4 regions of the Nonomuraea sp. NPDC001684 genome follow, and region 1 is predicted to be linked to each of the others. Evidence: riboswitches for the same ligand, from Rfam matches in the RefSeq annotation. Region 1 holds a riboswitch; each other region holds the start of a gene.
The links. A riboswitch is a leader RNA that binds a small molecule or an ion and turns the genes downstream of it on or off. The one in region 1 is predicted to bind cyclic di-AMP.
Positions count from the first base shown of each region.

Region 2: another riboswitch for cyclic di-AMP. It lies ahead of ACWCSD_RS25225 (CHAP domain-containing protein); the one in region 1 lies ahead of ACWCSD_RS07655 (hypothetical protein).
Region 3: another riboswitch for cyclic di-AMP. It lies ahead of ACWCSD_RS17615 (C40 family peptidase); the one in region 1 lies ahead of ACWCSD_RS07655 (hypothetical protein).
Region 4: another riboswitch for cyclic di-AMP. It lies ahead of ACWCSD_RS02380 (C40 family peptidase); the one in region 1 lies ahead of ACWCSD_RS07655 (hypothetical protein).

Region 1 covers NZ_JBSFGJ010000023.1:31,723-38,939, reverse strand. The annotation lists gene ACWCSD_RS07665 (MDR family MFS transporter) at 1-1,130, shown strand, start outside; gene ACWCSD_RS07660 (DUF5302 domain-containing protein) at 1,178-1,378, shown strand; cyclic di-AMP (ydaO/yuaA leader) riboswitch at 1,544-1,678, shown strand; gene ACWCSD_RS07655 (hypothetical protein) at 1,854-2,561, shown strand; gene ACWCSD_RS07650 (alpha/beta fold hydrolase) at 2,616-3,491, shown strand; gene ACWCSD_RS07645 (hypothetical protein) at 3,534-3,905, opposite strand; gene ACWCSD_RS07640 (roadblock/LC7 domain-containing protein) at 3,932-4,303, opposite strand; gene ACWCSD_RS07635 (DUF4388 domain-containing protein) at 4,336-5,160, opposite strand; gene ACWCSD_RS07630 (roadblock/LC7 domain-containing protein) at 5,164-5,538, opposite strand; gene ACWCSD_RS07625 (winged helix-turn-helix transcriptional regulator) at 5,676-6,026, opposite strand; gene ACWCSD_RS07620 (NAD(P)-dependent oxidoreductase) at 6,081-6,683, shown strand; gene ACWCSD_RS07615 (DUF4032 domain-containing protein) at 6,677-7,217, opposite strand, start outside.
Region 2 covers NZ_JBSFGJ010000152.1:97-7,313, forward strand. The annotation lists partial or broken gene ACWCSD_RS25215 (YciI family protein) at 1-138, opposite strand, end outside; gene ACWCSD_RS25220 (class I SAM-dependent methyltransferase) at 294-1,112, shown strand; gene ACWCSD_RS25225 (CHAP domain-containing protein) at 1,167-1,862, opposite strand; cyclic di-AMP (ydaO/yuaA leader) riboswitch at 1,876-2,013, opposite strand; gene ACWCSD_RS25230 (Gfo/Idh/MocA family protein) at 2,131-3,084, opposite strand; gene ACWCSD_RS25235 (aldo/keto reductase) at 3,104-3,925, opposite strand; gene ACWCSD_RS25240 (hypothetical protein) at 4,023-4,967, shown strand; gene ACWCSD_RS25245 (DUF6716 putative glycosyltransferase) at 4,964-6,142, shown strand; gene ACWCSD_RS25250 (alpha-2,8-polysialyltransferase family protein) at 6,126-7,217, opposite strand, start outside.
Region 3 covers NZ_JBSFGJ010000081.1:18,510-25,726, forward strand. The annotation lists gene cimA (citramalate synthase) at 1-494, opposite strand, end outside; gene ACWCSD_RS17590 (DsbA family protein) at 691-1,335, opposite strand; gene ACWCSD_RS17595 (O-methyltransferase) at 1,469-2,116, shown strand; gene ACWCSD_RS17600 (Uma2 family endonuclease) at 2,188-2,739, shown strand; gene ACWCSD_RS17605 (branched-chain amino acid aminotransferase) at 2,762-3,859, opposite strand; gene ACWCSD_RS17610 (3-isopropylmalate dehydrogenase) at 4,060-5,106, opposite strand; cyclic di-AMP (ydaO/yuaA leader) riboswitch at 5,206-5,365, shown strand; gene ACWCSD_RS17615 (C40 family peptidase) at 5,420-5,968, shown strand; gene ACWCSD_RS17620 (NAD(P)-dependent alcohol dehydrogenase) at 5,952-6,944, opposite strand; gene ACWCSD_RS17625 (DUF2306 domain-containing protein) at 7,126-7,217, shown strand, end outside.
Region 4 covers NZ_JBSFGJ010000005.1:57,429-64,645, reverse strand. The annotation lists gene lysX (bifunctional lysylphosphatidylglycerol synthetase/lysine--tRNA ligase LysX) at 1-366, shown strand, start outside; gene ACWCSD_RS02400 (NADP-dependent oxidoreductase) at 414-1,343, opposite strand; gene ACWCSD_RS02395 (winged helix-turn-helix transcriptional regulator) at 1,423-1,821, shown strand; gene ACWCSD_RS02390 (cytochrome P450) at 1,811-2,914, opposite strand; gene ACWCSD_RS02385 (helix-turn-helix domain-containing protein) at 3,193-3,405, shown strand; gene ACWCSD_RS02380 (C40 family peptidase) at 3,478-4,521, opposite strand; cyclic di-AMP (ydaO/yuaA leader) riboswitch at 4,528-4,679, opposite strand; gene ACWCSD_RS02375 (amino-acid N-acetyltransferase) at 4,967-5,536, shown strand; gene ACWCSD_RS02370 (RDD family protein) at 5,622-7,205, shown strand.

The sequences.
Region 1 (7,217 bases):
AGGGGCTGGGCGCGGGCGCGTTGCTGCCGCTGTCGCTGGCCCTGGTGATGGAGATGTTCCCGCCCGGACGCAACGGCGCCCGCGTGCAGGGCGCACTCGGCGGCGTGATGGCGTTGACGTACCTGGCCGGGCCCTTCCTGGGCGGGTTGTTCACCGACCACGCGAGCTGGCGGTGGGCCTTCTACGTGAACGTGCCGCTCGGGATCGTGCTGATCGCGATCGTGGTGCTGCGGCTGCCGTTCCGTCCGGGCACCGGCGGCGGGGGCCGGCCGGACTACGCGGGCATCGCGGTGTTCAGCGTGGCCATCAGCGCCCTGCTGCTCGGCCTGACCGAGAAGGGCCTGGACGGCAACTCCTGGACCTCCCCGCCCGTGGCCGGGCCGATCCTGCTGGGGCTGGTCCTGCTGGCCGCGTTCGTGCTGGTCGAGCTGCGGGCGGCGAACCCGGTCATGCCGATGCACCTGTTCCGGGACCGCACGTACACGCTGGTCAACGCGACCTCGTTCTTCACCGCCTTCTGCATGTACGCCGGCGTGGTGTTCCTGCCGCGCTACTTCCAGCAGGCGCTGGGCGTCAGCGCCACCGAGTCCGGGCTGAGGATCTACCCGATGACGCTGGCGATGGTGGCGGGCAGCGCGCTCATGGGCACGCTGATGTCCAGGACGCGCACGTACAAGCCGTGGCTGGTCGGGGCGCCGTTCCTGCTGGTGGCCGGCAGCCTGCTCTGCCTGAACCTCACCGTGCGCACCGACGGCCTGCTGCTGGCCGGGTGGATGGCACTGCTCGGGCTCGGCATGGGGCCGATGTTGTCGGGGCTGACCGTGGCCGTGCAGCAGGCCGTCGCGCCGCGGTACATCGGCACGGCCTCGGCCAACCTCACCTTCTTCCGGCAGATCGGCGGCTCGGTGGCGCTGGCGCTGGCCGGCACCGCGTACACGTCGGTCATCACCACGGACGCGCCGGTCCACGGGCTCGCGGCCGCGCACGCCTCGGCGGCGGCCGTGGTCATCCCGTCGCTGGGCGTGGCGGGCGCGGTGATCGCCCTGGTCGCGCTGGTCATGATGCCCGGCAGGCGGCTGGAGCAGGCGCCCGCGGCGGAAAGCAGAGTGGAGGCCGGTTTCGCGTCGTAAGCGACGTCGTGCGAAGCTGTGGATGTCCCCAGAACCAGGAGGTCCTCATGGCGGAAACACCGGAGCCGGAAGTCAGCGAGACTCCCGAGGACGAGATGAAGCGCAAGTTCCGCGAGGCGTTGGAACGCAAGCGCGGGCAGCAGGCCGACTCGGCCGCGGGTGGCAGGGGCGTGGACCCGTCGAAGATCCACGGGGCGCACGGTCCGGCAGCGAGTAAAAGATCCTTCAGGCGCAAGAGCGGCGGCTGAAAGGTCCGATTTAGCAGGGGGTACGGCATGCCGTGCCCCCTTTCTCTTTACCTCGATAGGTAGATCTTTACCCGGTTCATGACGATTCGTTTGTATTTGTCCGAATCTCTGGGTACCGTCTTAACCAATTACCAGCTGGTGGCGTAGTCCCTACCAGGAGAGGGACGACAGCTGGCGCCGAATCCCGACTTGTCGGGAACCGGGGACCCATCTCATTGGGGTGAATCCGGCCATGTGCCGGTAGGGCATCTCCACGCCCGAACCCGTCAGCTAACCCGGTAGGCGAGATGGAGAGGACTTCACGCATGTACCACCTCGTCGTACCCCCGGACAGTGTAGTGACGACCGCCTGCTGAGCGGTCTCTTCCCTGACTTCCCCCACGCGCCGCGTAACCACCTTTTCGGCGCTCTGCCCGGTTACGCACCGTAGTCACGCGCGTTCCCCCTGTCCCCTCGCGAAGGACTTCACTGCTTCATGTCTCGATTTGGCCTGCGCTCTCTCGCCCTGCTGTCCGTGTCCGCCATGGGCGCGCTGACGATCTCCGCCACCGGCGCCCACGCCGACACCGGCGACGACCAGAAGATCCTGCTCAAGGGTTCCACGAAGGCCTCCTACTTCTGGGACGACTCCTCCGGCCGGGCCGGCGACACCGGCCTCCCCGCCAGCGGCAAGCCCATGCAGAAGGGCCTGGCCGCCAGCCCGAGCTGGCCCCTCATGACCGAGGGTTACGTGACCTACAACGGCAAGAAGATGCCGTTCTTCGTGGGCGACCGCGGCCCCGGCGAGCCCTCCAGCCGTGGCGTCATGCTCGACCTCGACGCCAAGACCTTCGCCGAGCTGACCGGCGGCACCTTCAACCCCGACACGCTCGGCGTGGACGGCAACGGCGGCCAGGGCCACATCAAGATCGACTACGTCATCACCAAGTGGGGCGACGGCAAGGGCAAGAAGAACTACCCCGTGGCCTTCTCCACCGGCGCGTGGGGCAGGTTCGACGACAACCCGGCCGAGCCTCCCAAGGTGCTGGCCGACAAGCCCGCCGAGGACGCGGCCGGTTCCGCCGGCGGCCAGGTCGGGAAGACCGTCGCGATGGGCGGCACCGTCATGGCCGGCGTGCTCGTGCTGGCCGGCGGCGGCGTGGTGCTCGGCGGCGAGCGCCTGCGCAAGCTCCTCAACGACTGATCTCCGGACAGACCGCTCTTTACGCCTCGCGACCAGAATGTCATTCTGGTCGCTGTGATCCAGCGCGCAGCCGCCAACGGCATCGAGATCGCCTACGAGAGCTTCGGCTCACCCGCGGGCAGGCCCCTGCTGCTCATCATGGGACTCGGCGCCCAGCTCATCCACTGGGACGACGAGTTCTGCGAACTCCTGGCCGAGCAGGGCCACCACGTCGTCAGGTTCGACAACCGCGACGCGGGCCTGTCCACCCATCTCCACGACGAGGGCGTGCCCGCATGGGGCGCGCCCTCGCCGTACGTGCTGGACGACCTGGCCGACGACAGCGCCGGGCTCATGGACGTCCTGGGCCTGCCCGCCGCGCACGTCGTCGGCGCCTCGATGGGCGGGATGATCGCCCAGGCGCTGGCCATCCGGCACCCGGCTCGGGTGCTGAGCCTGACCTCGATCATGTCCACGCCCGGCCCGCAGGCGGCCCCGCCGACCGAGGCGGCCGCCGCGGTGCTCTTCGCCAAGCCCGCGACCGACCGCGAGGGGGTCGTCGCCGGCGCGCTGACGACCTGGGCCGTGCTCGGGTCCCCCGGCTGGGAGCTGGACCGCGAACGCGTCACCAGGCTGGCCGGGCTCGCCTTCGACCGCTGCCACGACCCGGCCGGCACGGCCCGCCAGCTCGCCGCCATCATGGCCTCCGGCGACCGCACGTCCGCGCTGGGCGGGCTGAAGGTGCCGGCGCTGGTCATCCACGGCGAGGACGACCAGCTCGTGCCGCTCGCCGGCGGGCGGGCCACGGCCGCCGCCATCCCGGGCGCCCGCCTGGTCACCTACCCCGGCATGGGCCACGACCTGCCCCGCGCCCTCTGGCCCGCGATCGTCGCCGAGATCACCGCCCACACCGGCTCCGCGACGCCCGCCCGGCCCGAGCCCGCCGCGTGACCCGCCGCATGACTCGCCGCGGAGCCTCGCTGCGCGGGCCGGTCAGAGCTCCAGCTTCTCCTCGATGACCTTGAGCATGTGCCGGGCCAAGGCCAGGTTGGCCCGGTTGCGGTCGAGGGCGAGGTAGAGGAACAGGCCCTTGCCGCTGCGGCCGGTCAGCGGGCGGATGATGTGATACTGGGCGGTCAGCGTGATCAGGATGTCCTCGATGCCGTCCTTGAGGCCCAGCGAGTCCATCGTGCGCAGTTTGGCCTTGATGACCTCGGTGTTGCCCGCCGCCGCGACCTGCAGGTCCAGCTCCTTCGAGCCGCCGAGCGTGCCGAGCGCCATGCCGCTGCCGTGGTCGACGATCGCCGCCCCGATCGTGCCGTCGATGCTCATCATCTCTTTGAGGGAGACGTCCATGCCTGCCATGCTTTCCTCCGCTTCGGTGGGGATGGTCAGTGCTTGCGTGCCACGGCGGCCACGGAGGCCGCCGTCTTCCTGCCCTCCAGCCGGAGGAGTCCGACGTTGGCGCCGGGTCCCGCCAGAACCGTGAGGACGATCGTGGGGCCCGCGGCGTAGAAGGCCACGAACCCGGCGGTGCCGGACACGAGGGTCTCCTCGAACGTCCCGCGGCCCGCCATGGTCAGCATCCGGCCGCTCATCGCGAGCAGCGCCGCCGACAGCGCCGCCACCTGCTCGCCGGTGTCTCCTTGCAGGTCGCAGGCGATCCGCAGGCCGTCGACGGTGCACGCGACGCTGCCGGTGACGTCCGGCGTGCGGCCGCGCAGGAGCCCCATCTCCGCCAGGACCTCTTGCCGTAGCTCCACGGGTGGCCTCCTCCTGCGTCGTGAGGGGAACCTCACGGCATCTCCTCCAGCGCCTTCTTCAGCCGCAGCAGCAGCGTCAGATCGGTCGGGTCGCCCGTCGGCACCGGCCCGGCGGCCCCCGCCCGCCCGTTCCCGGCGGGAACTGCCACCGCGCCCGGCACCCGCCTGGGCAGCGCCTCCCCGTCGTCCGGACGGCGTTGCGCGGGCCGTAGCGGGTCCGGCGGGACGAGGAGGCCGGCGGCGGCCAGCCTCCTGACGGCCACCAGCACCGAGTAGCCCGACCGGCCCAGGTGCCGGGCCAGCTCCAGCGGGGTCGCCTTGTGGTCGGCCCGTACGACGACCTCCCACTGCACCTGGCTGAGCGCCACCCCGTGCCCGGGCAGGCGCGGGACCGGCCGCACGGGCTGGGTGTCCACCTCCGGCGAGGGCCAGATGCCGGCCAGCTGCTCCCGGCGGCGGGCGGACTCCCGCACCAGCTCCTGGACGTCGAAGAACCACTGCCCGCCCAGCCAGTGCTCCTCGCCGGGCCGGAACTTCGGCCGCACGCCGGTCACCGGCAGCAGGAAGAAGGCGGCGTCCTGGACCACGCCGAGCACGGCGTACTGGAGCTCGGCCAGGGTGACCGGGCCGTCCTGGAGCAGCCGGGCGCGGCCGCCGTCGGCCTGCAGGGCACGCAGGGCCGACTCCGGCACGCGCCCCCTGGCCGCGAACAGCCGCTCGACGCCCGGCGTCTGGGCGCACTCCATGTACGTCACGCGCCCGTCCGACAGGTAGATCGTGCCGTTCCGGCCCACGCGGAGCGCCCCCGTCGCGCGTTCGCGGGCGAGTCCGGCGAGGAGTGAGTCGAGCGCGGCCATGGCTCAGGTGGTCAGCAGGTCGGAGATGGCCCGCAGGCGGTACCGGGCCAGGGCCAGGTTCGACCGTTCCGGGTCGAGGCGGACGTAGATGACCAGCGGCCCCTCGAAGACCGTCTCCAGCAGCCGGAGCAGGTGGTGCCCCCGGTCGGTGGTGACGAGCATGTCGTCGATGCGCACGATCTCGCCGGGACACGTCCGGGTCAGCCCGTCGGTGGTGGCGCGCAGCGCCTCGGTCAGCGCGGCGGCGGACCTGTCGGCGTCCACGCCGGACGCGCTGCTGAAGGCGACCGCCATGCCGCTCGTGCCGTCGACCAGCATGGCGTCGAGCGCGCCCGGTATCGACATGACCTCCGCCAGGCAGGTGTCCACTCCCAGCACCGCGAGCCTCCCTCCGTCGTGGGACGGGGAAAGCGTAGGGGGCCACAAGAGACCAGAAGGCAGGCGATTTACCGAGGGATACGTTTTTATACGGCTAGGACGAAGAAAAGCATCACTCGTGCGGAAATATGATCAATTCACGAGGTTTTTTCACGATGGCGGAGCATTTCGTGCACGTTCTCCTCGGCCCACCGCGCGACCACCGAGATCGGCGCGTGCAGCGAGCGGCCCAGGTCGGTCAGCGCGTACTCCACCCGCGGCGGCACCTCGGCGAAGACCTCGCGGGTGATCAGCCCGTCCAGCTCCATGGCCCGCAGCGTCTGGGTGAGCACCTTCGGCGTCACCCCGCCGATCCGCCCGCGCAGCACGGTGAAGCGCATCGGCCCGTCGCTGAGGCTGAGCAGCACCAGCACCGACCACTTGTCGCCGATCCGGTCGAGGACCAGCCGAGTCGGGCAGTTCGGGTCGAAGGCATCACCGGTATCCATAAGGTACTTATAGCACGATGAAGTAACCAGTATCCATTGGATACTGTGCTTCTCATGAAGATCCTCGTGTTCGGCGCGACCGGAATGATCGGTCAGCGCATCGTCACCGAACTCACCGGCCGCGGCCACGACGTCACCGGCGTCAGCCGCTGCGGTCCCGTCAAGGGCGACGTCCACGACGCCGCCACGCTCGCCGAGGGCTACGACGCCGTCGTCTGCGCCATCGCCCCGCCGCGTGACGGCACCGAGCCCGAGCCGCCGTTCCTGGCCGCCAACCGCGCCCTCATCGACGGGCTGCGCGCCGCCGGGGTGAGCCGGGTGCTGGTCGTGGGCGGCGCGGGCAGCCTCAAGGCCGGCCCCGGCCTCGACCTGGTCGACACGCCCGGCTTCCCGGAGATCTACAAGAAGGAGGCCAGGGCCGCGCGGGCCGCGCTCGGGCTCTACCGGGAGGTGACCGACCTCGACTGGACCTACGTCTCACCGGCCGCCGAGATCGCGCCCGGCGAGCGCACCGGCGTCTACCGGATCGGCCGCGACGACCTGCTCAGCGACGCCGACGGCCGCAGCTTCATCACCGCCGAGGACTACGCGGTGGCGATCGCCGACGAGCTGGAGGAGCACGCCCACCCGCGCACCCGCATCACGGTCGCCTACTGATCGTCCTCGTCCGGGTCGTCGGGCAGCAGCGCCTTCTCGTCGGGCTTGTGCACCAGCACGTTGTCCACGTACGACTTCACCGCCGTGGCCAGCCCGACGTCGCCGCCCGCCGTCTCCGACAGGTACCAGCGGTGGTCGAGAATCTCGTGGAAGAGCTGCGCGGGCTCCAGCTTGCCGCGCAGCTCGGCGGGGATGCCGTCGACCGTCGGGTGGAACACCTCGGCGAGCCAGCGGTGGGCGACGATGGCCTCGTCCTCGTGGCGCAGGCCCTTGGCGACCCGGTAGCCGTCCAGGTCGTTGAGCAGCCGCCGCGCCTGGTTCTCCTCCACGTCGAGCCCGGTCAGCCTGATCAGCCGGCGCTGGTGGTGGCCGGCGTCCACCACCTTCGGCCGGACGATCAGGCGGCCGGTGCCGACCTTGCGCCGCACCATCATCTCGGCGACGTCGAAGCCGAGCAGGTTCAGGCGGCGGATGCGCTGCTCCACGCGGTGCCAGTCGACCTCGTCGATGATCTCGCTGTCGGTGATCTCGGCC
Region 2 (7,217 bases), on a different contig from region 1:
GAGCCCTTCGGCGGCCAGCAGCACCCCCGCCTTGGCCAGCGCCTCGTTGTAGGCGTGCATGTTGTCGACGAGCTCCTGGCTGGGCAGCGCCCCGGCCTCGGTCTCCCCGTTGGCCTTGCCGACGATCATGAATTTCATCCTGCCGTCCCTTCCCTCCGCGGCCCCCGGGCGGAGCCGGCCTCGCCGAAGCGTCGAACGGGCGCCGGCCGGATCGACACGCGGGCGCGGACCGTCCGCTTCCAGGGCACCGTACCGGTCGTGCGGCCGGGTGGCCGATGTGCCATCCTCGCCCCATGCCCCAACCCGCACCAGACGCCTCCGTGCCCAACCGGGCCCTGTGGGACGAGCGCGCCCGCGTCCACGGCTCCACCTCGGCCGACCGGTTCTACGACGTCGACGCCTTCCTCGCCGGCCGGCAGACCCTCTACCCGCTCGAACGCCGCCTGGCCGGCGACGTCGCCGGCCGGGACCTGCTCCACCTGCAGTGCCACTTCGGCCTGGACACGCTGAGCTGGGCGCGTCTCGGAGCGCGGGTGACCGGCGTCGACTTCTCCCCGGTGGCGGTCGCCCGCGCCCGCGACCTGGCGGCCAGGGCCGGGCTGGCGGCCACGTTCGTGGAGGCCGACACGCAGCGGCTGCCGGCGGAGCTGGCCGGCGGCTTCGACGTGGCGGTGGCCACGTACGGCGTGTTGTGCTGGATCGGCGACCTGGACGCCTGGATGCGCGGCGCGGCCATGGCGCTGCGGCCGGGCGGGCGGCTGGTGCTGGTCGACCTGCATCCGGCCTACCAGACGGTGGCCTCGCTCGACCCGCTGGTGGCCGACTGGCCCTACGGCGGCGGCCAGGCCCACCGGGAGACGGTGACCGGCACGTACGCCGACGCCGCGGTGGTGACCGAAACGCACGAGGCGGTGGAGTACCCGTACTCGGTGGGCGAGATCGTCACGGCGGCGGCGCGGGCCGGGTTCACGGTGGCCGAGCTGGGCGAGCACGTCGAGACCGACCTCGACCCGCGCGGCCTGCTGCCCGAGGGCGCGGACGGCCGGTACCGGTTCCCGTTCGGGGACTCGCACCTGCCGATCCTCTACTCGCTGGCGGCGGTCCGGCCCTGAGACGCGGCGAGCGCGCGTCCCTCGTGCGGGGCGCGCGCTCGGAGCGGGCGGAGGTCAGCTCGCGTACTGCGGGTATCCGTAGCCGACGACCTGCGACTTCGGACGGACGCGCTCCTCGACCTTGCCGTTGCCGGTGTTGCCCTCGATCGTGGAGATCGTGCCGTCGCCGTTGTCCTTGACGACGAAGCCGACGTGCTGGATGGCGTCCAGGCTCTTGCTGCCGCCCCAGGAGAAGAAGACCACCGCGCCGGGCCTGGCCTCGGCTCCCCAGCGGTCGTTGGCGGCGAACCACTTGGCGTGGGCCACGGTCCAGGCGTCCCAGCCGACCTGCGGGCGGGCGCCGGTCTGCTCGCCGACCCAGGAGACGAAGATCGAGCACCAGGGGGCGTTCAGGTACATGGCGCGGGTGCCGCCGTCGCGGGCGATGGTCTCGGCGGCGCGCTTGGAGTCGGCGTACCACTTCTGGAACTTGGTGCCGCCGCCGTAGGCGTTCTCGGAGGTGCCGACCTGGGCCTTGGCCAACGCCAGGACCTGCTGGGCGGTGACGTTGACCTGGGTCTCCTCCGCCTTGCGGGTCTGGGCGGCGGCCTGCGGCGCGACGGCCGAGTGCCCGGCCGCGGCGGCCGGGCCGGCGCTGTCGGCGGCGGCGGCGGTGGCGTGGGCGCCGATGGCGGAGGCGAGGATGGCCGCGCCGAGCGCGGCGTGGACGTAGGTGATCTTCGGGGCACGGATGGGACGGTGCGTGGCCATCGAGGGCATTGACTCCTTGCTTCCATGCCGCTTACCGGGTTAGCTGACGGGTTCGGACGTGGAAGCTGCCCTACGGCACCAAAGTGCCGATTCACCCCAAAGGACGTGGGTCCCCGGTTCCGCCCGGAGGCGGATTCAGCGGTCACAGGACGATCCTGTGAAATGTCTTGCGATGGTTGGACAAAGCCGGACAAACCGGACGTCTGCCGCGAGATGCCCCACAAGGTAATACATCGGGCAAGAGCTAGGCAAGTGGCTAAAGGTCCAGCTAGGAGAGTTGGGCCCGTGCTTCGGCCAGAAGCCCCATCATGGCAAGGGATTCGTCAAGCGGCATGATCGCGCTCTCCGTGCGGCCCTCGCTCGTGGCCGCGCGCACCTCGCGCAGCTCGCCCGCGTAACCGTTGTCGGCCGGGTCGAGCACCAGCTCCTCCGTCTCCATCGACGGCCCCGACAGCAACACCCGCCGCGGCGCCCAGAACGGCGCCAGGATGTCGGCCCGCATCGACGTGCCCACCACGCTCGCGTCGTTGGCGTGATGTGCCAGCAGCGACACGTCCACCAGGGCCCGCCGCCCGTCGGGGTACAGCAGCAGCCCGCCGGCCTCGGCGTCGACGCCGCTGGGCGCCAGCGAGCCGGCCATGCGCAGCTCCGCGGGCATGCCGAGCAGCAGCTGGGCCAGCCCGAACGGGTAGATCCCCAGGTCGAGCAGGGCCCCGCCGCCCAGCTCCGGCGCCCACAGCCGATGGGCGGGGTCGTAGGGCAGCGCGAAGCCGAACGAGGCCCGCACCGACCGGATCTCGCCGAAGCGCGGATCGGCCGCCACCCGCTGGATGAGCGGGTTGAAGCGCATCCACATGGCCTCCATGAGGAAGACCCCGGCCGCGCGGGCCAGCGCCACCATGCGCTCGGCGTCGGCCACGTCGGCCGCCAGCGGCTTCTCGCACAGCACCGACTTGCCCGCCGCGATGGCCGCCTCGGCCACCTCCAGGTGCTGGGCGTGCGGCGTGGCGACGTAGATCGCGTCTACGGCCGGATCGGCGCACAGGGCCTCGTAGGAGCCGTAGGCCGACTCCGCGCCCAGCTCGTCGGCCAGCGCCCGCGCCCTGAGCGGGCTCCGCGAGCCGACGGCGGCCACCCGCATGCCGGGCTCGGCCACGATGGCCGCCCCCACGGTACGCGCGATGCCGCCGGTCGCCGCTATTCCCCAGGTGAAATCTCGCACGACCGAGATCGTAGAGCGCTCAGGTCAGGTTGAACGAGTCGGGGTCGGGCCCGATCCGCCGCCCCGCGTTCATCGCGCCGATGGCCGCCATGTCCTCGGCGTCGAGGATGAAGTCGAACACGTCGATGTTCTCCTCGATCCGCGACGGCGTGACCGACTTGGGGATCACCACGTTGCCGAGCTGCAGGTGCCAGCGGAGCACGATCTGGGCGGGCGTCTTGCCGTACTTCTCCGACAGCACGCGCAGCGCCGGGTCGGCCAGCAGCCCCTTGCCCTGCCCGAGCGGGCTCCACGCCTCGGTCAGGATGCCGTTGGCCTCGTGGAAGGCCCGCATCTCGCGCTGCTGGAAGTACGGGTGGAGCTCGATCTGGTTGATCGACGGCGTGATGTCGGTCTCCTCCATCAGCCGGGTCAGGGTGGCGATCGTGAAGTTGGAGACCCCGATGGCCTTGGCCCGGCCGTCCCGGTAGATCTTCTCCAGTCCCCGCCAGGCCTGCACGTACCTGTCCTGCTCCGGGACCGGCCAGTGGATCAGGAAAAGATCTACGTAGTCGAGGCCCAGGCGGGCCAGGCTCTCGTCGAAGGCCTGCTCGGCGCGCCCGTGGTCGCCGTTCCACAGCTTGGTGGTGACGAACACCTTCTCCCGTGGCACCCCGGCGGCGCGCACGGCCCGGCCGACGCCCTCCTCGTTCTCGTAGGCGGCGGCGGTGTCGACGTGCCGGTATCCGGCGCGCAGCGCGGCCGTCACCGCGTGCTCGGCGTCGTCGGCAGAGACCTGCCAGACGCCGAAGCCGAGCTGTGGTATCTGCACACCGTCGGTGTTGAGCATCAGCGAGTTCATACCCTCCATTGTTCACGTGTCGTTTCTTGCGGCTTAAGCAGGCCGGGCTACCTTGAGGCGGGTCGTGCAAGGCCATCCACCGGCTGGGGGAAACAGAGTGGTCAGACAGGCGTCGGCCTGGGTGGAGTCTCCGCTCCAGATGCTGTGCGCCGTCGAGGCCCACCATGCCGGGCTGCTCGGCCCGGACACCGTGGTCGTGCCGCGCGCCGGCCTGCGTCCGCTGCGCGCCACCCGCAAGGAGCTGCGCCGCCTCGACCTGCCCGCCGGCCTGGTGCTGGACGAGCCGCGCGAGCGCATGCCGCGCCGCGTCCAGGCCGTGGGCGACGCGTTCTCCGGCAAGGTCCAGATGCGCTGGCTGACCTCCGACCCCGGCCACATCGTCGTCGTGGACGACGGCCTGGCCACGCTCAGGCTGCTCGAACTGCTGGCCGCCGGGCCGTTCCGGCCGCTGCTGCGGGCGCGGGCGACCCCCTCGCGGGCGCGCGCCCTGCTCGGCCTGGCCGCCGCGCTGCGGCTGCGGATGAGCCGGGTGTCGGTCTTCACCGCCCTGCCCGTCCCCGACGAGCTGGTCGCCGCCGTCCGGGGGGCGGGCGTGGACCTCGTCCGCCACGACTTCGCCTGGCTGCGCGCCCAGCCGCCGAGCGCCCAGGGGCCCGCCGAGCGGACGGTCGTCCTCGGCACGTCCCTGGTCCGCAACGGCCTGGTCCACCGCGACCACTACCTGCGCTGGCTGACCGACCTGGCCGGACGCGAGCCGCTGGCCTACTACCCGCACCGCCGCGAGGACCCCGTCGACCTGGCGCTGATCGGCGAACGTCCGGGCATCACCGTGCACGACGCGGGCGTGCCGGCCGAGCTGACGTTGCGCGGCCTCGACGCCGGGCAGCGGGTGCTCAGCCTGCCCTCGACCGCGATCACCTCGCTGCGGGTGCTGCTCGGCCCGCGCGGCGTCGAGGTCGAGCCCGTGGACGTTCCCGACGACTGGTGGACGAGCAGGGCGGCCCCCGGCCTGCGATCGCATTTGACAGGAGCTTCCAGGTGAGGGTGCTGGCGATAGCCGACTCCGACTCGTATCTGAAGTGGGCGGCCTGCCTGCTCGACGACCTGCCCGCGGGCTGCGAGAGCGAGCTGGTGGTGGTGCGCACCCCGATCGCGCCCTCGCCGGAGCAGATCGCGGCGGCGGTGGGCGGGCGCGCGGCGCCCCCGGTGTTGTCGGCGCGCTCGCTGCGCCGCCTGGCCGAGCGCACCCGCCCCGACGCGATCCTGGTGGGCTGCACGGGCCCGGTGGTGGACGTCCTGGTGGCCGACGTGCTGGCCGGGCTGCGGCCGGCGGGCCGGGCACGGCCGGTGTTCGTCAGCGGGCTGCCCGGCATCTCGGTGCCGGCCACGGAGAAGGCGTGGCTGTTCCGCAGCGGCTGCGACCTGTTCGTGGTCCACAGCGAGCGCGAGGTGGCCGAGTTCTCCGAGATCGCCGGCCGGCTCGGCGGGGGAGGGGCGGTCGGGCTGGCCAGGCTGCCGTTCCTGCGGCCCGGCGCGGTGTCCGGCGGCGGCGACCGGGTCGTGTTCGCCACCCAGGCCAAGGTGCCGCGGGCGCGGGAGGAGCGCGAGCGGGTGCTGACGGCGCTGGCCGAGCTGGCCGCCCGCCGGCCCGGCCTGGAGGTCGTGGTCAAGCTGCGCGCCCTGGAGCACGAACGCCAGACCCACAACGAACGCCACCACTACCAGCGGCTGTGGCGCGAGATGGGCGAGCCGGGCAGGCTGACGTTCGCGGCCGGGTCGATGCACGAGCAGCTGTCGCGGGCGGCCGGGTTCGTCACGGTCAGCTCGACGGCCGCGCTGGAGGCCGTCGCCATGGGCGTGCCGTCGCTGGTGCTGAGCGACTTCGGCGTCAGCGCCGAGATGATCAACCTGGTGTTCGAGGGCAGCGGCCTGCTCGGCACGCTGGACGACCTGGCCCTGGGCGACTTCCGCACGGCCGAGCCGCGCTGGTGCGAGGCCAACTACTTCCACCCGGCCGGCCGCGACGACTGGGCGGCCCTGCTGACCGGCCTGGCCGCGGACGGGACGCGCCCGGCCGCCCGCTCGCTGCTGGACGGCCCCGAGCACGCCGCGGCCCGCCGCCGGGCCAGGTTGCGGGTGGAGGTGCCGCCCACGATGCTGCGGGCGGGCTACCGGGCCAAGCGGCGGGTGCGCCGCTACCTCAGATCGCTGACCTGATCTTCCTGCGCAGCCTGGACAGCGCCGAGGGCGGCTCGGCCAGCCCCAGCGTCTCCAGGCGCTTGCGCTTGAAGTAGCGCCCGTCGAAGGCCCCGTCGAACCCCGGGCCCGACGGGCGCAGCTCGGGATAGGCGTCGGCCTGCATGCAGTAGCCGACCGCGCGCACCAGCGCGGGCAGGTCCGTGCGCGGCGGCTCGTCGATCACGCCGTCGGCGTTCAGCCGGGGCAGCAGCGCGTCCACGATCGTGGCCGGCACCCGGTTGCTGTTCTCGTACGGCGTCAGCCGGTCCAGCACCAGGCCGGTGCCGAAGGAGGCGACCGGCAGGCCGAAGTAGCGCCGGGCGGTCACCAGGCCGGTGGAGAAGCAGCCCACGACCAGCTCGGGCCGCTGCGTGGCGAAGCACACCTCGGCCGGCACGCTCTCCCCGGCCACCGTCAGCCGCACCCCCAGCGGCCCGGCCGCCGCGCGCAGCAGTTGCGCGTGCCGGCGTCCGGCGGCCGGGTGCGGCTTGAACACCACGTCGGTGCAGCCGCGGGCGGCCAGCGCGCGCAGCATCGAGGCGTGCAGCCCGGCCTCCTCCTCCGGCGTGACGATCTCCAGCGCCGACAGGTACTGGCCGAGGACAACCGCCTGCCCGGCGCGCAGGTCCGGAGCGGTGGCGGCCACCTCGTCCACGACCGCGAGGAAGCGCTCCTCGGGCAGCACCACGGACGGCACGCCGTACTCGCTGAGCAGCAGCGGGGTCAGGCCGGGCACCAGGTCCAGGTGGAGCAGCCGCTCGATGCGCCGGGAGATCTCCGCGGGCAGCGGGTCACGGGTCGGCCCGTAGCTCATCAGGCCGTCGGAGTAGACGGTGATCGGGCAGTCGCGCACCAGGCCGGCGATCGTGCGCGCGGGCGGCACCGCGATCGACTCCAGCACCAGCTCCTCGACGTCGTCCAGCGCCAGGTGGGAGCGGATCAGCCGCTCGAACATCGGCACCTCGATGATCCGCGCCCGCCAGTCGGAGGGGTGCAGCGGGGCGATCAGCTCGTTCCAGGAGTGCACCTCGTCGAAGCGCGAGCGCAGGGCGGC
Region 3 (7,217 bases), on a different contig from region 1:
AGCACTTCCAGCGCGTAGGCTGGATTGGACGTGTAGCCGTCGAAGAAGTGCTCGGCGTCGAGGAAGACTCGCTGTCCCTCCGCACGAAGGTGAGAAACCGTATCGCGGATCATCGCGAGGTTCTCCTGGAGAGTCGTGCGGAGGGCCAGCTCCACGTGCCGGTCGTGGCTCTTGGCGACAAGGGTCACGACCGGCGCGCCGGATTCGCGCAATGCGGCTACCAATGGGTCGTCGGCGGCCTTCACACCGGCCCGGCGGGTCGCGCCGAACGCGGCGAGCTGCGCGTGCTTCAGGTCGAGCTCTGTTCGAGCGCGCCTGAAGAACTCTGTGTCCTTGGGGTTGGCGCCCGGCCAGCCCCCCTCGATGAAACCGACGCCCAGGCTGTCCAGCTGCCGTGCGATGGCGAGCTTGTCGACGACGGTGAGGTTGAGTCCTTCCTGCTGCGCGCCGTCGCGCAGGGTCGTGTCGTAGACGTGGAAGCGGTCGTCGGCCATGAAGTCTCTTCTTTCGGATCCGTGTCCTGGAAAACAAAAAGACCCCTCACGGACGTGAGAGGTCTGCGCGCTGGCGGTGTCCCTGTGTCAGCCAGCGCGCCTGCCGATAATGAGCAGACCGTAGAACATGGTGCCTGCCAGTCTGCCACAGGGATTCACCATCTGGCACATCGGTCTCAGCTTGTGGACACGACCTTTACACTTGCACGCCCGCGCCCCCGGTGACGGCGCGTTCGAGGGCCGCCGGGTCGAACACCTCGTTGCCGAGCTGCTGCCCGTCGAGCAGGACGGTCGGCGTGCCCTGGATGTGGATCTTCGAGGTCTCCGCCAGATGGGTCTTGGCGTACGACTGCGAGGTGACGCACTCGTCCACCGAGGCGCCGGCCTTCCTGGCGGCGGCCACCAGCTCCTGCACGGTGAAGCCCGAGGCCGAGCCGTGCGGGGCGGGCTGCATGGCGTAGAGCTCGTCCCTGAAGGCCAGCCAGTTCTCCTCCGGCACGCATCGGGCGGCGGCCGCGGCCCTGATGGAGTTGGAGCGCATGGGCTCGTCCTGGAAGATCGTCACGGGGTGGAAGACGACCTTGAGCCTGCCCTCCCTGGCCAGCTTCTGGATCGTGCCGTCGACCTTGGAGTGCATCTCCTTGCAGATCGGGCAGTCGAAGTCTTCGTACACGTCGAGCACGGGGGCGTCGCCGGACCTGTCGGCCAGCACCATCGAACCGTCGAGCTGCCTGGTCAGGCGTACCGACCCGGCCGTCTCACCCGGCTCCGAGAAGGCCAGCACACCGAGCATCACCAGCGCCGCACACGCGACCGCGACCGCAACCAACCGCTTCATCATCCGCCCACTTCCAGCTCACCGATCGCGCAGACCCTACCAACGCCGGAACCACTCTCCGGACAGCCGCCCGGGGCGGCCCCCTCATTGGTACCTGATGACGATGAGAGAACGCTGTGAGGGGAGAATGACCTTCATGAAGGCGAACCTCCTCGACCCCGCGGTGGGCCGGTACATCCTCGACCACTCCACCCCGCCCGACCCCCTGCTCGACGAGCTGGCGCGGGAGACCGCCGAGGCGACGGGCGACGCCGCCAGGATGCAGATCTCCGCCGACCAGGGCCGGTTCCTGACCATGCTGACCCAGCTCGCGGCCCCGGCCGTGGCGGTCGAGGTGGGCACGTTCACCGGCTACTCGTCGGTGTGCATCGCGCGAGGGTTGTCCGGCGGGCGGCTGCACTGCTTCGACGTGAGCGAGGAGTGGACGTCCATCGCCCGGCGCTACTGGGAGCGGGCGGGCCTGACCGACCGCGTCTCGCTGACGCTCGGGCCCGCCCTGGAGACGCTGGCCGCCTTCGACGAGCCGATCGACCTGGCCTTCCTCGACGCCGACAAGGGCAACTACCCCGGTTACTACGAGTTGCTGGTCGAGCGGCTGCGCCCGGGCGGCCTGCTGCTGGCCGACAACACGCTGCGCAGCGGCCACGTGGCCGACCCGGCGCACTCGGAGACGACGACGGTGCAGATCCGCGAGTTCAACGACCTGGTGATCGAGGACCCGCGGGTGAGCGTGGTGATGCTGCCGGTCGCCGACGGGATCACGATGATCAGGAAGAACCACTAGATCGCGGGACGCCGCCGCCGTTACTCTGAGTGATCCTTTGGAAACCCCCGGGAAAGCATGAGGACGGCGGCATGGTCAGGCCCCTGGAAGAGCGCTACCGCACCGTGCGCGAGCTGTTCCCCGAGTTCCGCATCGAGACGGTGCAGGGCCGGATCGTGGTGAACGAGCCGGGCACCTGGCAGCACAACACGATCCTGTCCCGGACGTTGTTCCAGCTCGCCGCCGCGGCGGCGGTCCGGGGCTGGGAGATCTGGCCGAACATCACCGTCTACCTGGGCCCCGGCCACGATCTCTACGTGCCCGACCTGGCCGTGGTCCCGCGCCGGCCGCGTCTGCACGAGGAGCACGCCGTCCACGGCGCCTCGACGATCCTGCTCGTGGACGTCGTCTCGGTGGCCACGACGTACGACGTGCACTTCGTCAAGACGGGCGGTTACGCGCGCGGCGGGGTGCCGCTCTACCTGGTGATCGACCCGTTCCAGCGGCTGGTGACGCTGTTCGGCGGGCCTGGCGGGCGGCGCTACCGCAGCGAGAACGTCGTCTCCCTGGGCGAGCCGGTGTTCCTGCCCGACCCGTGGAACCTCCACGTCGACACCGCGGCCCTGACGGAGGCCGGCGCCTGAGACGCCGGCCGTCCGCGCGGCTCTAGCCGATCTTGTGGATCCAGTTGCGGGTGTCGGGACGGGCGCCGTACTGGATGCCGACGAGCTCCTCGCGCACCCGCATCGTCACCGGGCCGGGGGTGCCGTCGGCGATGGTCCAGGAGCGGTCGTCGCCCCTGACCGAGCCCACCGGCGTGACCACGGCGGCGGTGCCGCACGCGAACACCTCGGTCAGCTCGCCGGAGGCGCAGGCGGACTCCCACTCGTCCACCGAGACCAGCCGCTCCTCGGTCTCCAGGCCGAGGTCGCCGGCCATCTCCAGGATCGACTCCCGGGTGATGCCGGGCAGCAGGGTGCCGGTGAGCGCCGGGGTGACGAGCTTGTTGCCGAAGACGAAGAACAGGTTCATCCCGCCCATCTCCTCGACGTACTCGTGCTTGTGGGCGTCGAGCCAGACGACCTGGTCGCAGCCGTTGTCGACGGCCTGGCGCTGGGCGACGAAGGCGGCGGCGTAGTTGCCGCCGCACTTGGCGAAGCCGGTGCCGCCGGGCGCGGCGCGCGTGTACTCGGTGGACAGCCAGACCGAGACGGGCTTGATGCCGCCGCTGAAGTACGAGGCCGCCGGCGAGGCGATCACCATGTACTTGTAGGTCTTCGACGGGTAGTTGACGCCGAGCCCGGCCTGCGTGGCGAACATGAACGGGCGCAGGTAGAGGCTGTGGCCCTCGGTGGTCGGCACCCACTCCTTGTCGGCCGAGACCAGCAGCTCCAGCGACTCCACGAACGCCTCCTCCGGCAGTTCGGGCATGGCCATGCGCTCGGCCGAGCGGTTGAAGCGGGCGGCGTTCGCGTACGGCCGGAAGGTCGCGATCGAACCGGAGATCTGCCGGTACGCCTTCAGGCCCTCGAACAGCTCCTGCGCATAGTGGAAGACCGAGGTCGCGGGGTCGAGCGAGAGCGGCCCGTACGGCATGAGCCGGGCGTCGTGCCAGCCCTCGCCGTCGGTGTAGTCGATCGAGATCATGTGGTCGGTGAAGACCTGCCCGAACCCGGGGTTCGCCAGTACCTGCTCCCGCTCGGCCGCGGTGCGAGCGTGGTCGGAATGCTGCACGTCGAAGCTGAGCTTCTGAGCGATGGTCATGACGGAGGTCCTTCTCTCTACGAATCTGCGACTTCGAAAGCTGATTCTGTTAGCTACTGCCCGCGAGCAGTATTCGTACTTCCTAGTGTCTCGCGATTTGGGATGGCAAGAGGCAGTTGGGGTGGTTAGAACCGGCGAACGCGAAAAAGCGCCTGGCAGTCCGTGTTCGGACCGCCAGGCGCGTGCGGGGCTAGGCGGTCCTAGCCGGCTACTCGCGCGGCGATGTCGTCGCCGATCTCGCTGGTCGTGCGGCCGGCGCGGCCGGTCACCCGCTCGGCGATGTCGGCGGCCACGGCCTGCTCGACCTTGGCGGCCTCGGCGTGCAGGCCGAGGTGGTCGAGGAGCATGCCCACGGACAGGATGGTGGCGGTCGGGTCGGCCTTGCCCTGACCGGCGATGTCGGGCGCGCTGCCGTGCACCGGCTCGAACATGCTCGGCGAGGTGCGCTCGGGGTTGATGTTGCCGCTGGCCGCCAGGCCGATGCCGCCGGCGATGGCGGCGCCGAGGTCGGTGATGATGTCGCCGAACAGGTTGTCGGTGACGATCACGTCGAAGCGCTCGGGCTGGGTGACGAAGAACATCGAGGCCGCGTCGATGTGGCTGTAGTCGGTGGTGACGTCGGGGAACTCCGCGGCCACGCGGTTGACCGTGCGCTGCCAGAGGTCGCCGGCGAAGGTGAGCACGTTCGTCTTGTGGACGAGCGTGAGCTTCTTGCGGGGCCGCGACTGAGCCTTCTGGAAGGCGTACCGCACGACGCGCTCGACGCCGTGGGCGGTGTTCAGCGACTCCTGAGTGGCGATCTCGTGCGGCGTGCCGCGGCGCATGACGCCGCCGGTGCCCGCGTAGAGGCCCTCGGTGCCCTCGCGGACGACGACCATGTCGATGTGCTCGGCGGTGGCGCCGGCCAGCGCGGTCTCGACGCCGGGGAACAGCTTGACCGGCCGCAGGTTGACGTAGTGGTCGAACTCGAACCTGAGCTTGAGCAGCAGGTCGCGCTCCAGGATGCCGGGCGGCACGCTGGGGTCGCCCACGGCGCCGAGCAGGATCGCGTCGTAGCCGCGCAGCTCTTCGAGCACCGCGTCGGGCAGGGTCTCGCCCGTGCGGTGGTAGCGGGCTGCGCCCAGGTCGTAGTGGGTGGGCTCGATCTTCGTGCCCACGGCCTCCAGGACCTTGAGCCCTTCGGCTACGACCTCGGCGCCGATGCCATCCCCGGGGATGACGGCCAGGCGGATGTTACGCGACTCCATGGGCGGTACCTTACCGGCTCGTCTCGGCTGACGAACACATCATCTCAACAACCGGACAATCCGTTTTGGGGGGATTGCGACCTTTTGACCGTTTCGTTAGAGTCCGACGAGCCTAATCCACGCAGCCGCTGCGTGGAGCCGGGGACCCATCTTTCCCCCCGGGGCGAATCGGCTGCGCCTCCCCCCCGAGGAGCCGCCGTAGGGCTACTTCCAGGCCCGAGCCCGTCAGCTAACCCGGTCGGCCACGTGGAAGGACAGTCCCCTGTCTAGCATCGCCATCCTTGTGGCGGTGGCAGCGGGCGCAGCAGGTCTCGTGCCTGCCGCCCCCGCGGCTCCCGCCGCTCCGGCCGCTCCGGCCGCCCCCACCTCCTCCATCACCCTCACCGGCCCCCAGGTGAAACAGGTCCAGGAACGGCACGCGCCGAAACCGGCCTGGAAGGTCGCCCTCGAATACGCCATGGACAAGCGCGGCACCCCGTACGTGTGGGGCGGCGCCAGCGAACGGGGCTACGACTGCTCGGGCCTCATGCTCCGGGCCTACGAGGACGCCGGCATCGAGCTCCCCAGAACCGCCGCGGAGCAGTACGGCGCCTTCTCCAGGAAGATCGCCTGGAAGGACCTCAAGCCAGGCGACCTGGTGTTCTTCAGCGGCCTCGGCCACGTCGGCATGATCTCCAAGCCCGGCTACATGGTCCACTCCCCCCACACCGGCGACGTGGTGAAGGAGGAACGCCTGTCGCAGTGGCGCAGGCAGGCCTTCGTCGGCGCGGTACGCCCCGACCCCAAGGGCGTCAAGCGCTGGGCCGACTACAAGCAGCTCCAGAAGGCCCCCGCCCCCGCCATGCTCACCGCGACCCTGTGACGACGACCTTCCCCGGGGCGTGCCCCTCCTCCTGGTAGCGGACGGCCCCCGGGAGCTCGCCGAAGGGGAAGGTCCTGTCGATGACCGGGGTGACCGCGCCCCGCTCGATCAGCCCGGTCAGCGTCAGCAGGTTCGCCCTGTTGCTCCCGCAGCGGACGACGTCCGCCCTGACGATCCGCTGCGGGACGAAGGGCCCCGACGCGAGCGCGGCGAACATGTGGCCGGCCGGCTGCACCCAGCGGCCGGCCGGCCCGCCGACCAGCACGTACGTGCCCTTCCTGGTCAGGACGCGGCGGCAGTCCGTCAGCCGGCGGCCGCCCGCCACGTCGAGCAGCAGGTCGAAGCGCCGGCCCGAGGCCGCGAAGTCCTCCTTGGTGTGGTCGATGACGTCGTCCGCGCCGAGCGAGCGGACCAGGTCCGCGTTGCGCCCGCTGCACACGCCCGTGACGTGCGCCCCCAGCGCCTTGGCGAGCTGCACGGCGAACGTGCCCACGCCGCCGGACGCGCCGTTGACCAGCACCTTCTGGCCCGGCTGGAGGCGTCCCTCGTCGCGCAGCGCGATCAGCGCGGTGTTGGCCGCCATCGGCACCGCCGCCGCCTGCTCGAACGACAGGCCCGCCGGTCTGGGCGCCACCTCGCCCTGCCGCAGGCAGACGTACTCGCCGAAGCCGCCCCCGAGCGACATCGCGTACACCTCGTCGCCGGGACGGAACAGCGTGACGTCCTTGCCGGCCGCCTCGACCTCCCCCGCCACGTCGGCCCCGAGGACGGCGATGCGCGGCCGGCGCAGCCCGACCCCGCCGCCCATGACCCGGGCCAGGTACGGCTCCCCCCGCATGAAGTGCCAGTCGTAGGGCTGCACGGACGTGGCCCGCACCCGGACCAGCACCTCGTCGTCGCGCGGCACGGGCCGCTCGACGTCGGTCAGGACGAGCTGGTCGGGCGAGCCGAACGAGCGCAGGACGTACGCCTTCATCGTTTTCTCCCTCGTGCCGCTGATGTGCCGCCAGTGTGGGCGTGACCTGCGCGGACGCTCAACGGTCGAAAGGCGACGGCCCGATGGCCGAAAGTACGACGGCCCGCCCGCCGATGGTGCGAACCAGGACCGGCCGTCCGCGCGATGACCGGGCACGGGCGTGGGCGGCACGCTCTCAGGCATGAGATGGATCGCACCCGCCGGGCTGCTCGCGCTCAGCGTCGTCCCGCTGGTCGCCGGCGCAATCCGGGTGACCGAACTGGCCGCCGGCGC
Region 4 (7,217 bases), on a different contig from region 1:
CTCGTGCAGCCGACGTTCGTCATGGACTACCCGCTGGAGACCTCGCCGCTGGCCCGTCTCCACCGCGACAACCCGCTGCTGACCGAGAAGTGGGACCTGATCGGGTTCGGCACCGAGCTCGGCACCGGCTACTCCGAGCTCAACGACCCGATCGACCAGCGCCACCGGCTGGTGGAGCAGTCGCTGCTGGCCGCGGGCGGCGACCTTGAGGCGATGCAGCTCGACGAGGACTTCCTGCAGGCCCTTGAGTACGCGATGCCGCCCACGGGTGGCATGGGCGCCGGCATCGACCGGATGATCATGGCCTTCACCGGCAAGAACATCCGCGAGACCATCCTGTTCCCGCTGGTCAAGCCCACCCACTGAGCCGCCGTCCGGCGCCCCGCGCAGGTGCGGGGCGCTGGTCCGGACGGTCAGGGCACCAGCACCAGCCGTCCGCGCAGGCCGCCCTCCGCCAGGCGGGCGTGGGCGTCGGCGGCCTTCTCCAGCGGGTACGTCCCGGCCACCCGTAGCGTCAGCCGTCCGGCCTCGACCAGGCGCACCAGCTCGGCGAGCTGCCGGGCGTCCGAGCGGAACAGCACGGTGGCCACGTCCGTGCCGCGCAGCGCCACCGGCGCGACCCCCGACGCGAGCGCCACGAACGCTCCGCCGTCCCGAACGGCGTCGAGCGCGGGCAGGCCGAGCACGGCCGCGTCCACCACGGCGTCCACACCGCCGGGCACCTGCGCCCGTACGGCCTCGGCCAGGTCCTCCTCGCGCGGGACGAACCATTCCGCTCCGAAGCCGCGTACCAGCTCCTCGTCCGCGGAGCCGGCGGCGGCCACCACCCTGACGCCGCGCACGGCGGCCAGCTCCACCAGGTAGCCTCCGACGGCCCCCGCCGCCCCCGTGACCAGCAGCGTGCCGCCCGGCCCTACGCCGGTCCGGTCGAGCGCCTGCCAGGCGGTGAGCCCGTTCAGCGGCAGCGTGGCCGCGTGGACGGGGCTCACGCCGCGCGGGGCGCGGGCCACCGCCGGGGCGTCCAGCACGACGTACTCGGCCTGCGCCTTGTACGGCAGCTCCAGCCGTGCGCAGAGCCCCACGACCTCCTCTCCCACGCTGAAGGAGGCCCCCGGGCCCACCTGGTCCACGGTCCCCGCGGCGTCGAAGCCGATCCCGTACGAGTCGAGCTTCCTGGCCAGCCCGTACGAGGCCAGGGCCCCGGACGCCACGGCCAGGTCGAAGGGGTTGACCCCGGCCGCGGCCACCTTGATCCGCACCTGGCCGGGCCCCGCCGTCGGCAGCGGCGCGGACACCAGCCGGGGAGCGCCGGAGCCGCCGATGAGTGCACGCATGTTCGTCATGCCGCGACCCTAGGAAGAGTTACTCTCTTTCAGTAAGTAGGCACCTGGAAGTGCGTAACCCACGGCGAGGAGTGAGACGGTGGCGACCACGACGGCGGCGCAGCGGCGTGACCAGGCGAGACTCGCCTTCGACGCCTACTTCGCCGAATGCCCTTCCCGTAAGCTGCTCGACCGGCTCAGCGACAAATGGGTCACGCTGGTGCTCAGCTCGCTGGCCTCCGGCGAGCGTCGCTACAGCGACCTGGCCCGGCACATCGCGGGGGTCAGCCAGAAGATGCTCACCCAGACCCTGCGCGGCCTGGAGCGCGACGGCCTGGTGGCGCGCCGGATCACGCCGCAGGTGCCGGTGCGCGTCGACTACGCGCTCACCCCGCTGGGCCAGAGCCTGATGCCGCTGGTCACCGCCATCAAGGCGTGGGCCGAGGAGCACATCGAGGACGTCGAGGCCGCCAGGGAACGCTACGACGCTACCGCCTGAGCCGCACCGGCAGCCGGGCCAGCCCGCGCAGCACCACGTTCTCCTTGTACGGCGGCTCCGGATCGGCGGCCTCCATCTTCGGCGCCGCCGCGGCCAGCGCCGACAGCGCGATCTCGCCCTCCATCCTGGCCAGCGTCGCGCCCAGGCAGAAGTGCAGGCCGAGCCCGAAGGCCAGGTGGCGGCCGGGCTCGCGGCCGGGGTCGAACCGGTCGGGATCGGCGAACGCGGCGGGATCGCGATTGGCCGCGCCGATCGGCACGAGCACGGCCGAGCCCGCGGGCACCGGCGTCCCGCCCAGTTCCCGGTCCTCCAGCGCGATCCTGGAGGTGAGCTGGACCGGCGGATCGAAGCGCAGCACCTCCTCCACGACCTCCCTCGGGCGCTCGGCGGCGCGGTGCAGCAGGTCGTGCCGCAGCAGGTTCAGCACGCCGTTCGCGATGAGGTTGACGGTGGTCTCGTGGCCGGCCACGAGCAGCAGCACACAGGTCGCCAGCAACTCGGCCTCGGTGAGCTCCTCGACGTGTGCGAGTGCGCTCAGGAGGTCCTCGCCGGGACGCTCGCGCCGCCGTGCGATCAGGTGGCGGAAGTAGTCGCGGAACTCGTTCCTGGAACGCTCCGTTTCCGACATGAGGGCGTCTGTCAGCATCGGGTCAAGTCCGCGGGCAAGGGCCTCGCTCCATCCGCGGAAGCGGTCGTGGTCCTCCGGCGGCACCCCGAGCATCTCGCTGATCACCATCACCGGCAGCGGGTACGCGAAGCCGGAAATCAGCTCCGCCTCCTCCGGCAGCCGCCCGATCAGGTCGGCGGTGATCGCCTCGATCCGCGGCCTGAGGCGGGCCACCATGCGCGGCGTGAACGCGCGGCTGACCAGAGCACGCAACCGGGTGTGATCGGGGGGATCCATGAGCAGGAATGACCTGCCGGGCTGACCTGCCTCTTCCTGCGCGGGCGGGGACGTTCCGTGACCGAACCCGGGGTCGCGCAGCACGGCCGCGCACAACTCGTACGTGGTCGCGACGAGCAGCCCGCCGCGCGTTCTGAAGATCGGCCCGGCGGCTCGCAGCTCGCGATATCGGACGTACGGATCGCGCACAAATTGCGGATCCGAGGGATCAAAACCCAGCACGTCGGTGGCGCTCATCGGAGGTGGAACCGGGCCGCCGAATTGATCATTTGGACCGTTCATAGCGGACCACGGCGTGCCAACATATGCGGAGTACGTCACATATAAGTGATCATGTCAATAGCACTGGTCAAGGGCGCCGATTGTGGCGCTTGACGACCTTTCCGCGATGCGTTTACCTTCACCGAGACGAGCGGCTTTGCTTCGCCTGAAAGGTCCGAGTTCTGCTGTTTGGGGGAGGGCTCCCGGTGGATGTGCTCACAGAAGGCGTTGAGCTGAGCCACGCGGATTTGGCGTTACTGGCCGAGCTGGCCAGGGGAGTGACGGTCGATCGGGTCGGCAGGCGGCTGGATATCAGCGGACGGACCGTACGGCGCAGGCTGAGGGGCATCTGCGACCGCATCGGCGTGGCCACGGCGATCGAGGCCGTGGCATGGGCGGCGCGCCGTCAGCTCATCTAGCGGCGCTCATCAGGTGGCGCTCATCATCCAGTGACGCCGGGCGAACCGGCGCTGGGCGAAGCGGCGCGCGGATCAGTCCGCGATGCGCACGCCGCCGGCGAACGGCCGCCCGCCGATCGGGGCGACCCGCACGACGTCACCCGTCCGCGGAGCGTGGACCATCATGCCGCCGCCGATGTAGATGCCGACGTGGTGCAGGTCGCTGTAGAAGAACACCAGGTCGCCGGGGCGCAGCTGGTCGCGGCTGACCTGCCTGCCGGCCGTCCACTGGTCGCCGGTGTAGTGGGGGAGCGAGATGCCCACGCGCTGGTAGGCGGCCATCACCAGCCCGGAGCAGTCGTAGGAGCGCGGCCCTTCGGCGCCCCACACGTACGGCTTGAGCTGCTGGGTGAGGGCCCACTTGACGGCCTGGGCGGCCTTGCCGTCGCCGATGACCGGCAGGTTGACGCGCACGGCCCGGGTGCCGGGACGGCCGGCCTCGCCGACGGCCCGCCGGTAGAGGTTGCTCTCGACCTTGGTGACCAGCTTGGTGATCTTCGAGCGCCTGCTCTCCAGGTCGGTGACGAGCTTCTGGACCTCGGCGATGCGGGTCTTGGCGCCGGCCCTGGCCCGCTCGGCGGCCTCCATGGCCCTGGCGAGCTGGTTGACCTCCTCGCCCTGCTGCTGTTCGAGCGCGTACGTGGTCGCGGCTCGGTCGAGGAAGGTCTCGGGGTCGCCGGACTGGGCGAAGGCCAGGGCCTTGTCCAGGCCGCCGGTGATGTAGGCGTTCTGGGCGAGCAGCGAGGCCCTGGCGCGCTTGGCGGCCAGATCGGACTCGCTGGTGGCCAGGATCTTCTGGGCGGAGTCGTTGGCCTTCTGGGCGGCCTTCAGCCGTTCGCGCTGCTCGTTGTACTGCTCGGCCAGCGTCTCGATCTCTTCGTGCAGCTTCTCCACCTGGTCGGAGAGCTCCGAGAGCGACGGCTTCGGGTCGGCGGCGGCGGAGCCGACGGGGACGGCGAACAGCATCGCGGCGACGGTGACGCCGATGACGCCGAGGCGGCGTGCGCGCCTGGCCTGCTCCTGGGGGCGGGCGTGCCTGCCCCCGGACTTCCCCGAGCGGTCGAACGTCCGCTTCACCAACCGAGCTCCTCTCATCGACGCCGGCCGGGTTAGCTGACGGGTTCGGGCCGGAGCAGCCCTACCGAGATGGTCGGATTCACCCCAAGTGGCGGCGCCAGGTGCTCGCCGCCGTTGGTTCCCCGGCTTCCCTTGCGGGAATTGGGCGTGTCTTTCCGCGCGCATTACGCGGAGAACATCGTCGCTGGACACTAATGCACTCCGGGTTCACGCTCAACCGGAACTGCCGAGTCTGTAGAGGTTTCACAACTGAAGGGTCACAAGGTGATCTCGTGGGTAGCCGTACGGAAGCAGGCTTCTGCACCTTTTGTCCAGCATTCGGGGTGCTGAGGTCTGGAGGAAAGCTCCAAGTCGGCCCGTGTTCACCTGACCACGGGATGTGATGAGATGCCCGAGACGTGGGATTTAGGGCCGAGCCGTAATGAGATCTGTACCCTGGAGAGCCATGGAGCAGGTGGCCGAAGTGGCAGTCCCCGAGACCGCGGTCGTGGTCAGGCGTGCGCGCACGCCCGACGTGCGTGCGATCAGGCGTCTCGTGGACACCTACGCGGGCGCGGGGCCGCGGCTCCTGGAGAAGGCCACGGTCACGCTGTACGAGGACGTCCAGGAGTTCTGGGTGGCCGAGCGGGGCGGGGAGGTCGTCGGCTGCGGCGCGCTCCACGTGCTCTGGGAGGACCTCGCCGAGGTCCGTACGGTGGCCGTCGATCCCGCGTGCCGGGGGCTGGGTGTGGGGCGGCGGATCGTCTCGGCACTCGTCCGGCAGGCGAAGGATCTGGGGCTGCGGCGTGTATTCTGTCTGACTTTTGAGGTCGACTTCTTCGCGAGGCACGGTTTCCGCCCCATCCAGGGCACACCGGTCTCACCCGAGGTCTACGCCGAGTTGCTGGCCTCGTACGACGAGGGTGTGGCGGAGTTCCTTGATCTGGAACACGTCAAACCGAACACCCTTGGCAACACCCGCATGCTGCTGCATCTGACATCGGGTGACGCGGACCTTGACCACTTGGAAAGGTGATTGTTGATACCTATGTCGATACGTTGGGCAGCACAGGCATGTGTCCTGACACGTGCCACATGCGCACTCGAAGCGAGGTGACACGGTGAGCACCGGACAGCCGCCGTACCCACAGGACGATTCCGGCGAGAACCCCGAGTACGGTCAGCACCACGGCCGTCGGCCCGGTGAGCCCGACCCGGACGTGACTGTGGTCGGCTACCGGGCGGACGATGCCTTCGGCCAGCCCCCATACGGTCAGCAGCAGCAACAGGGCTATGGCCAGCAACAGCAGTACGGCCAGCAACAGCAGCAGTACGGCCAGCAGCAGGGCTACGGCCAGCAGCCCCAGTACGGCCAGCAGGCCGCCCCGGGTCAGCAGGGCTACGGCCAGCAGCAGGGCTACGGCCAGCAGCCGCAGTCCTCCGGCCAGCAGTACACGCAGCCCGGCTACGGCCAGGAGGCCCAGTACGGCCAGCAGGCCGCCTCGGGTCAGCAGGGTTACGGCCAGCAGCCGCAGTCCTCCGGCCAGCAGTACACGCAGCCCGGCTACGGCCAGGAAGCCCAGTACGGCCAGCAGGGCTACGGCCAGCAGCCCGCCTCCGGCCAGCAGTACGCCCAGCCCGGCTACGGCCAGCAGGCCGCCTCCGGTCAGCAGGGCTACGGTCAGGAGGGCCAGTACGGCCAGCAGGCCGCCTCGGGCCAGCAGGGCTACGGCCAGCAGCAGGGCTACGGCCAGCAGCCGCAGTCCCTACCCGACTACAGCCAGCAGCAGGGCTACGGCCAGGACGCCCAGTACGGCCAGCAGGCCGCCTCGGGTCAGCAGGGTTACGGCCAGCAGCCGCAGTCCTCGGGCCAGCAGTACGCCCAGCCCGGCTACGGCCAGCAGGCCGCCGCGGGGCAGCAGGGTTACGGCCAGGAGGCCCAGTACGGCCAGCAGGGCTACGGCCAGCAGCCGCAGTCCGACTACGGGCAGCAGCAGAGCTACGGCCAGGACGCCCAGTACGGCCAGCAGGGCGGCTACGCCCAGCAGCAGTACGGCGACCAGCAACAGGGTTACGGCCAGCAGTACGGCGACCAGCAGCAGTACGGCCAGGCATACGGCCAGCAGCAGCAGTCGCAGCCCTACGGCCAGCCCGGCTACGGCCAGCCCTACGGTCAGCCCGTCGGCGTGCAGCCTCCGGGCGCTCCGGCCCCCCTGGCGGAGTGGTGGCAGCGTCTGGTCGCGAGGATCGTCGACGGCGTCATCCTCGGCGTCGTGAACTTCGTGGTCAGCCTCATCCTGGGCCTGCTCGCGGTCGGTTACGACTCGGCGACCGGCCTGACCTCCGGCGTCCTGTCCGCCTTCGTCATCGGCGTCCTGTCGGCGATCGTGACGACCGCCGTCTGGGTGTGCTACGAGTTCTTCCTGACGAAGATGAACGGCCAGACGGTCGGCAAGATGGTCATGGGGATCAAGGTCGTGCCCGTGGGCCAGGCCCTTCCTCCGGGCGGGCTCGCGTCCGACCTGGCGATCAAGCGCGCCGGCGTCACCTGGGGCGGCTACATCCTGAGCTGGATCCCGTTCCTCGGCCCGCTGCTCGCCTGGGCGTGCGTCGCGGTCAACGGCGCCTCGCAGCTGTGGGACAAGCCGCTGCAGCAGACGTTCGCGGACAAGTTCGCGGGCACGGTGGTCGTGAAGATCAAGTAATCCCGCGTCAGC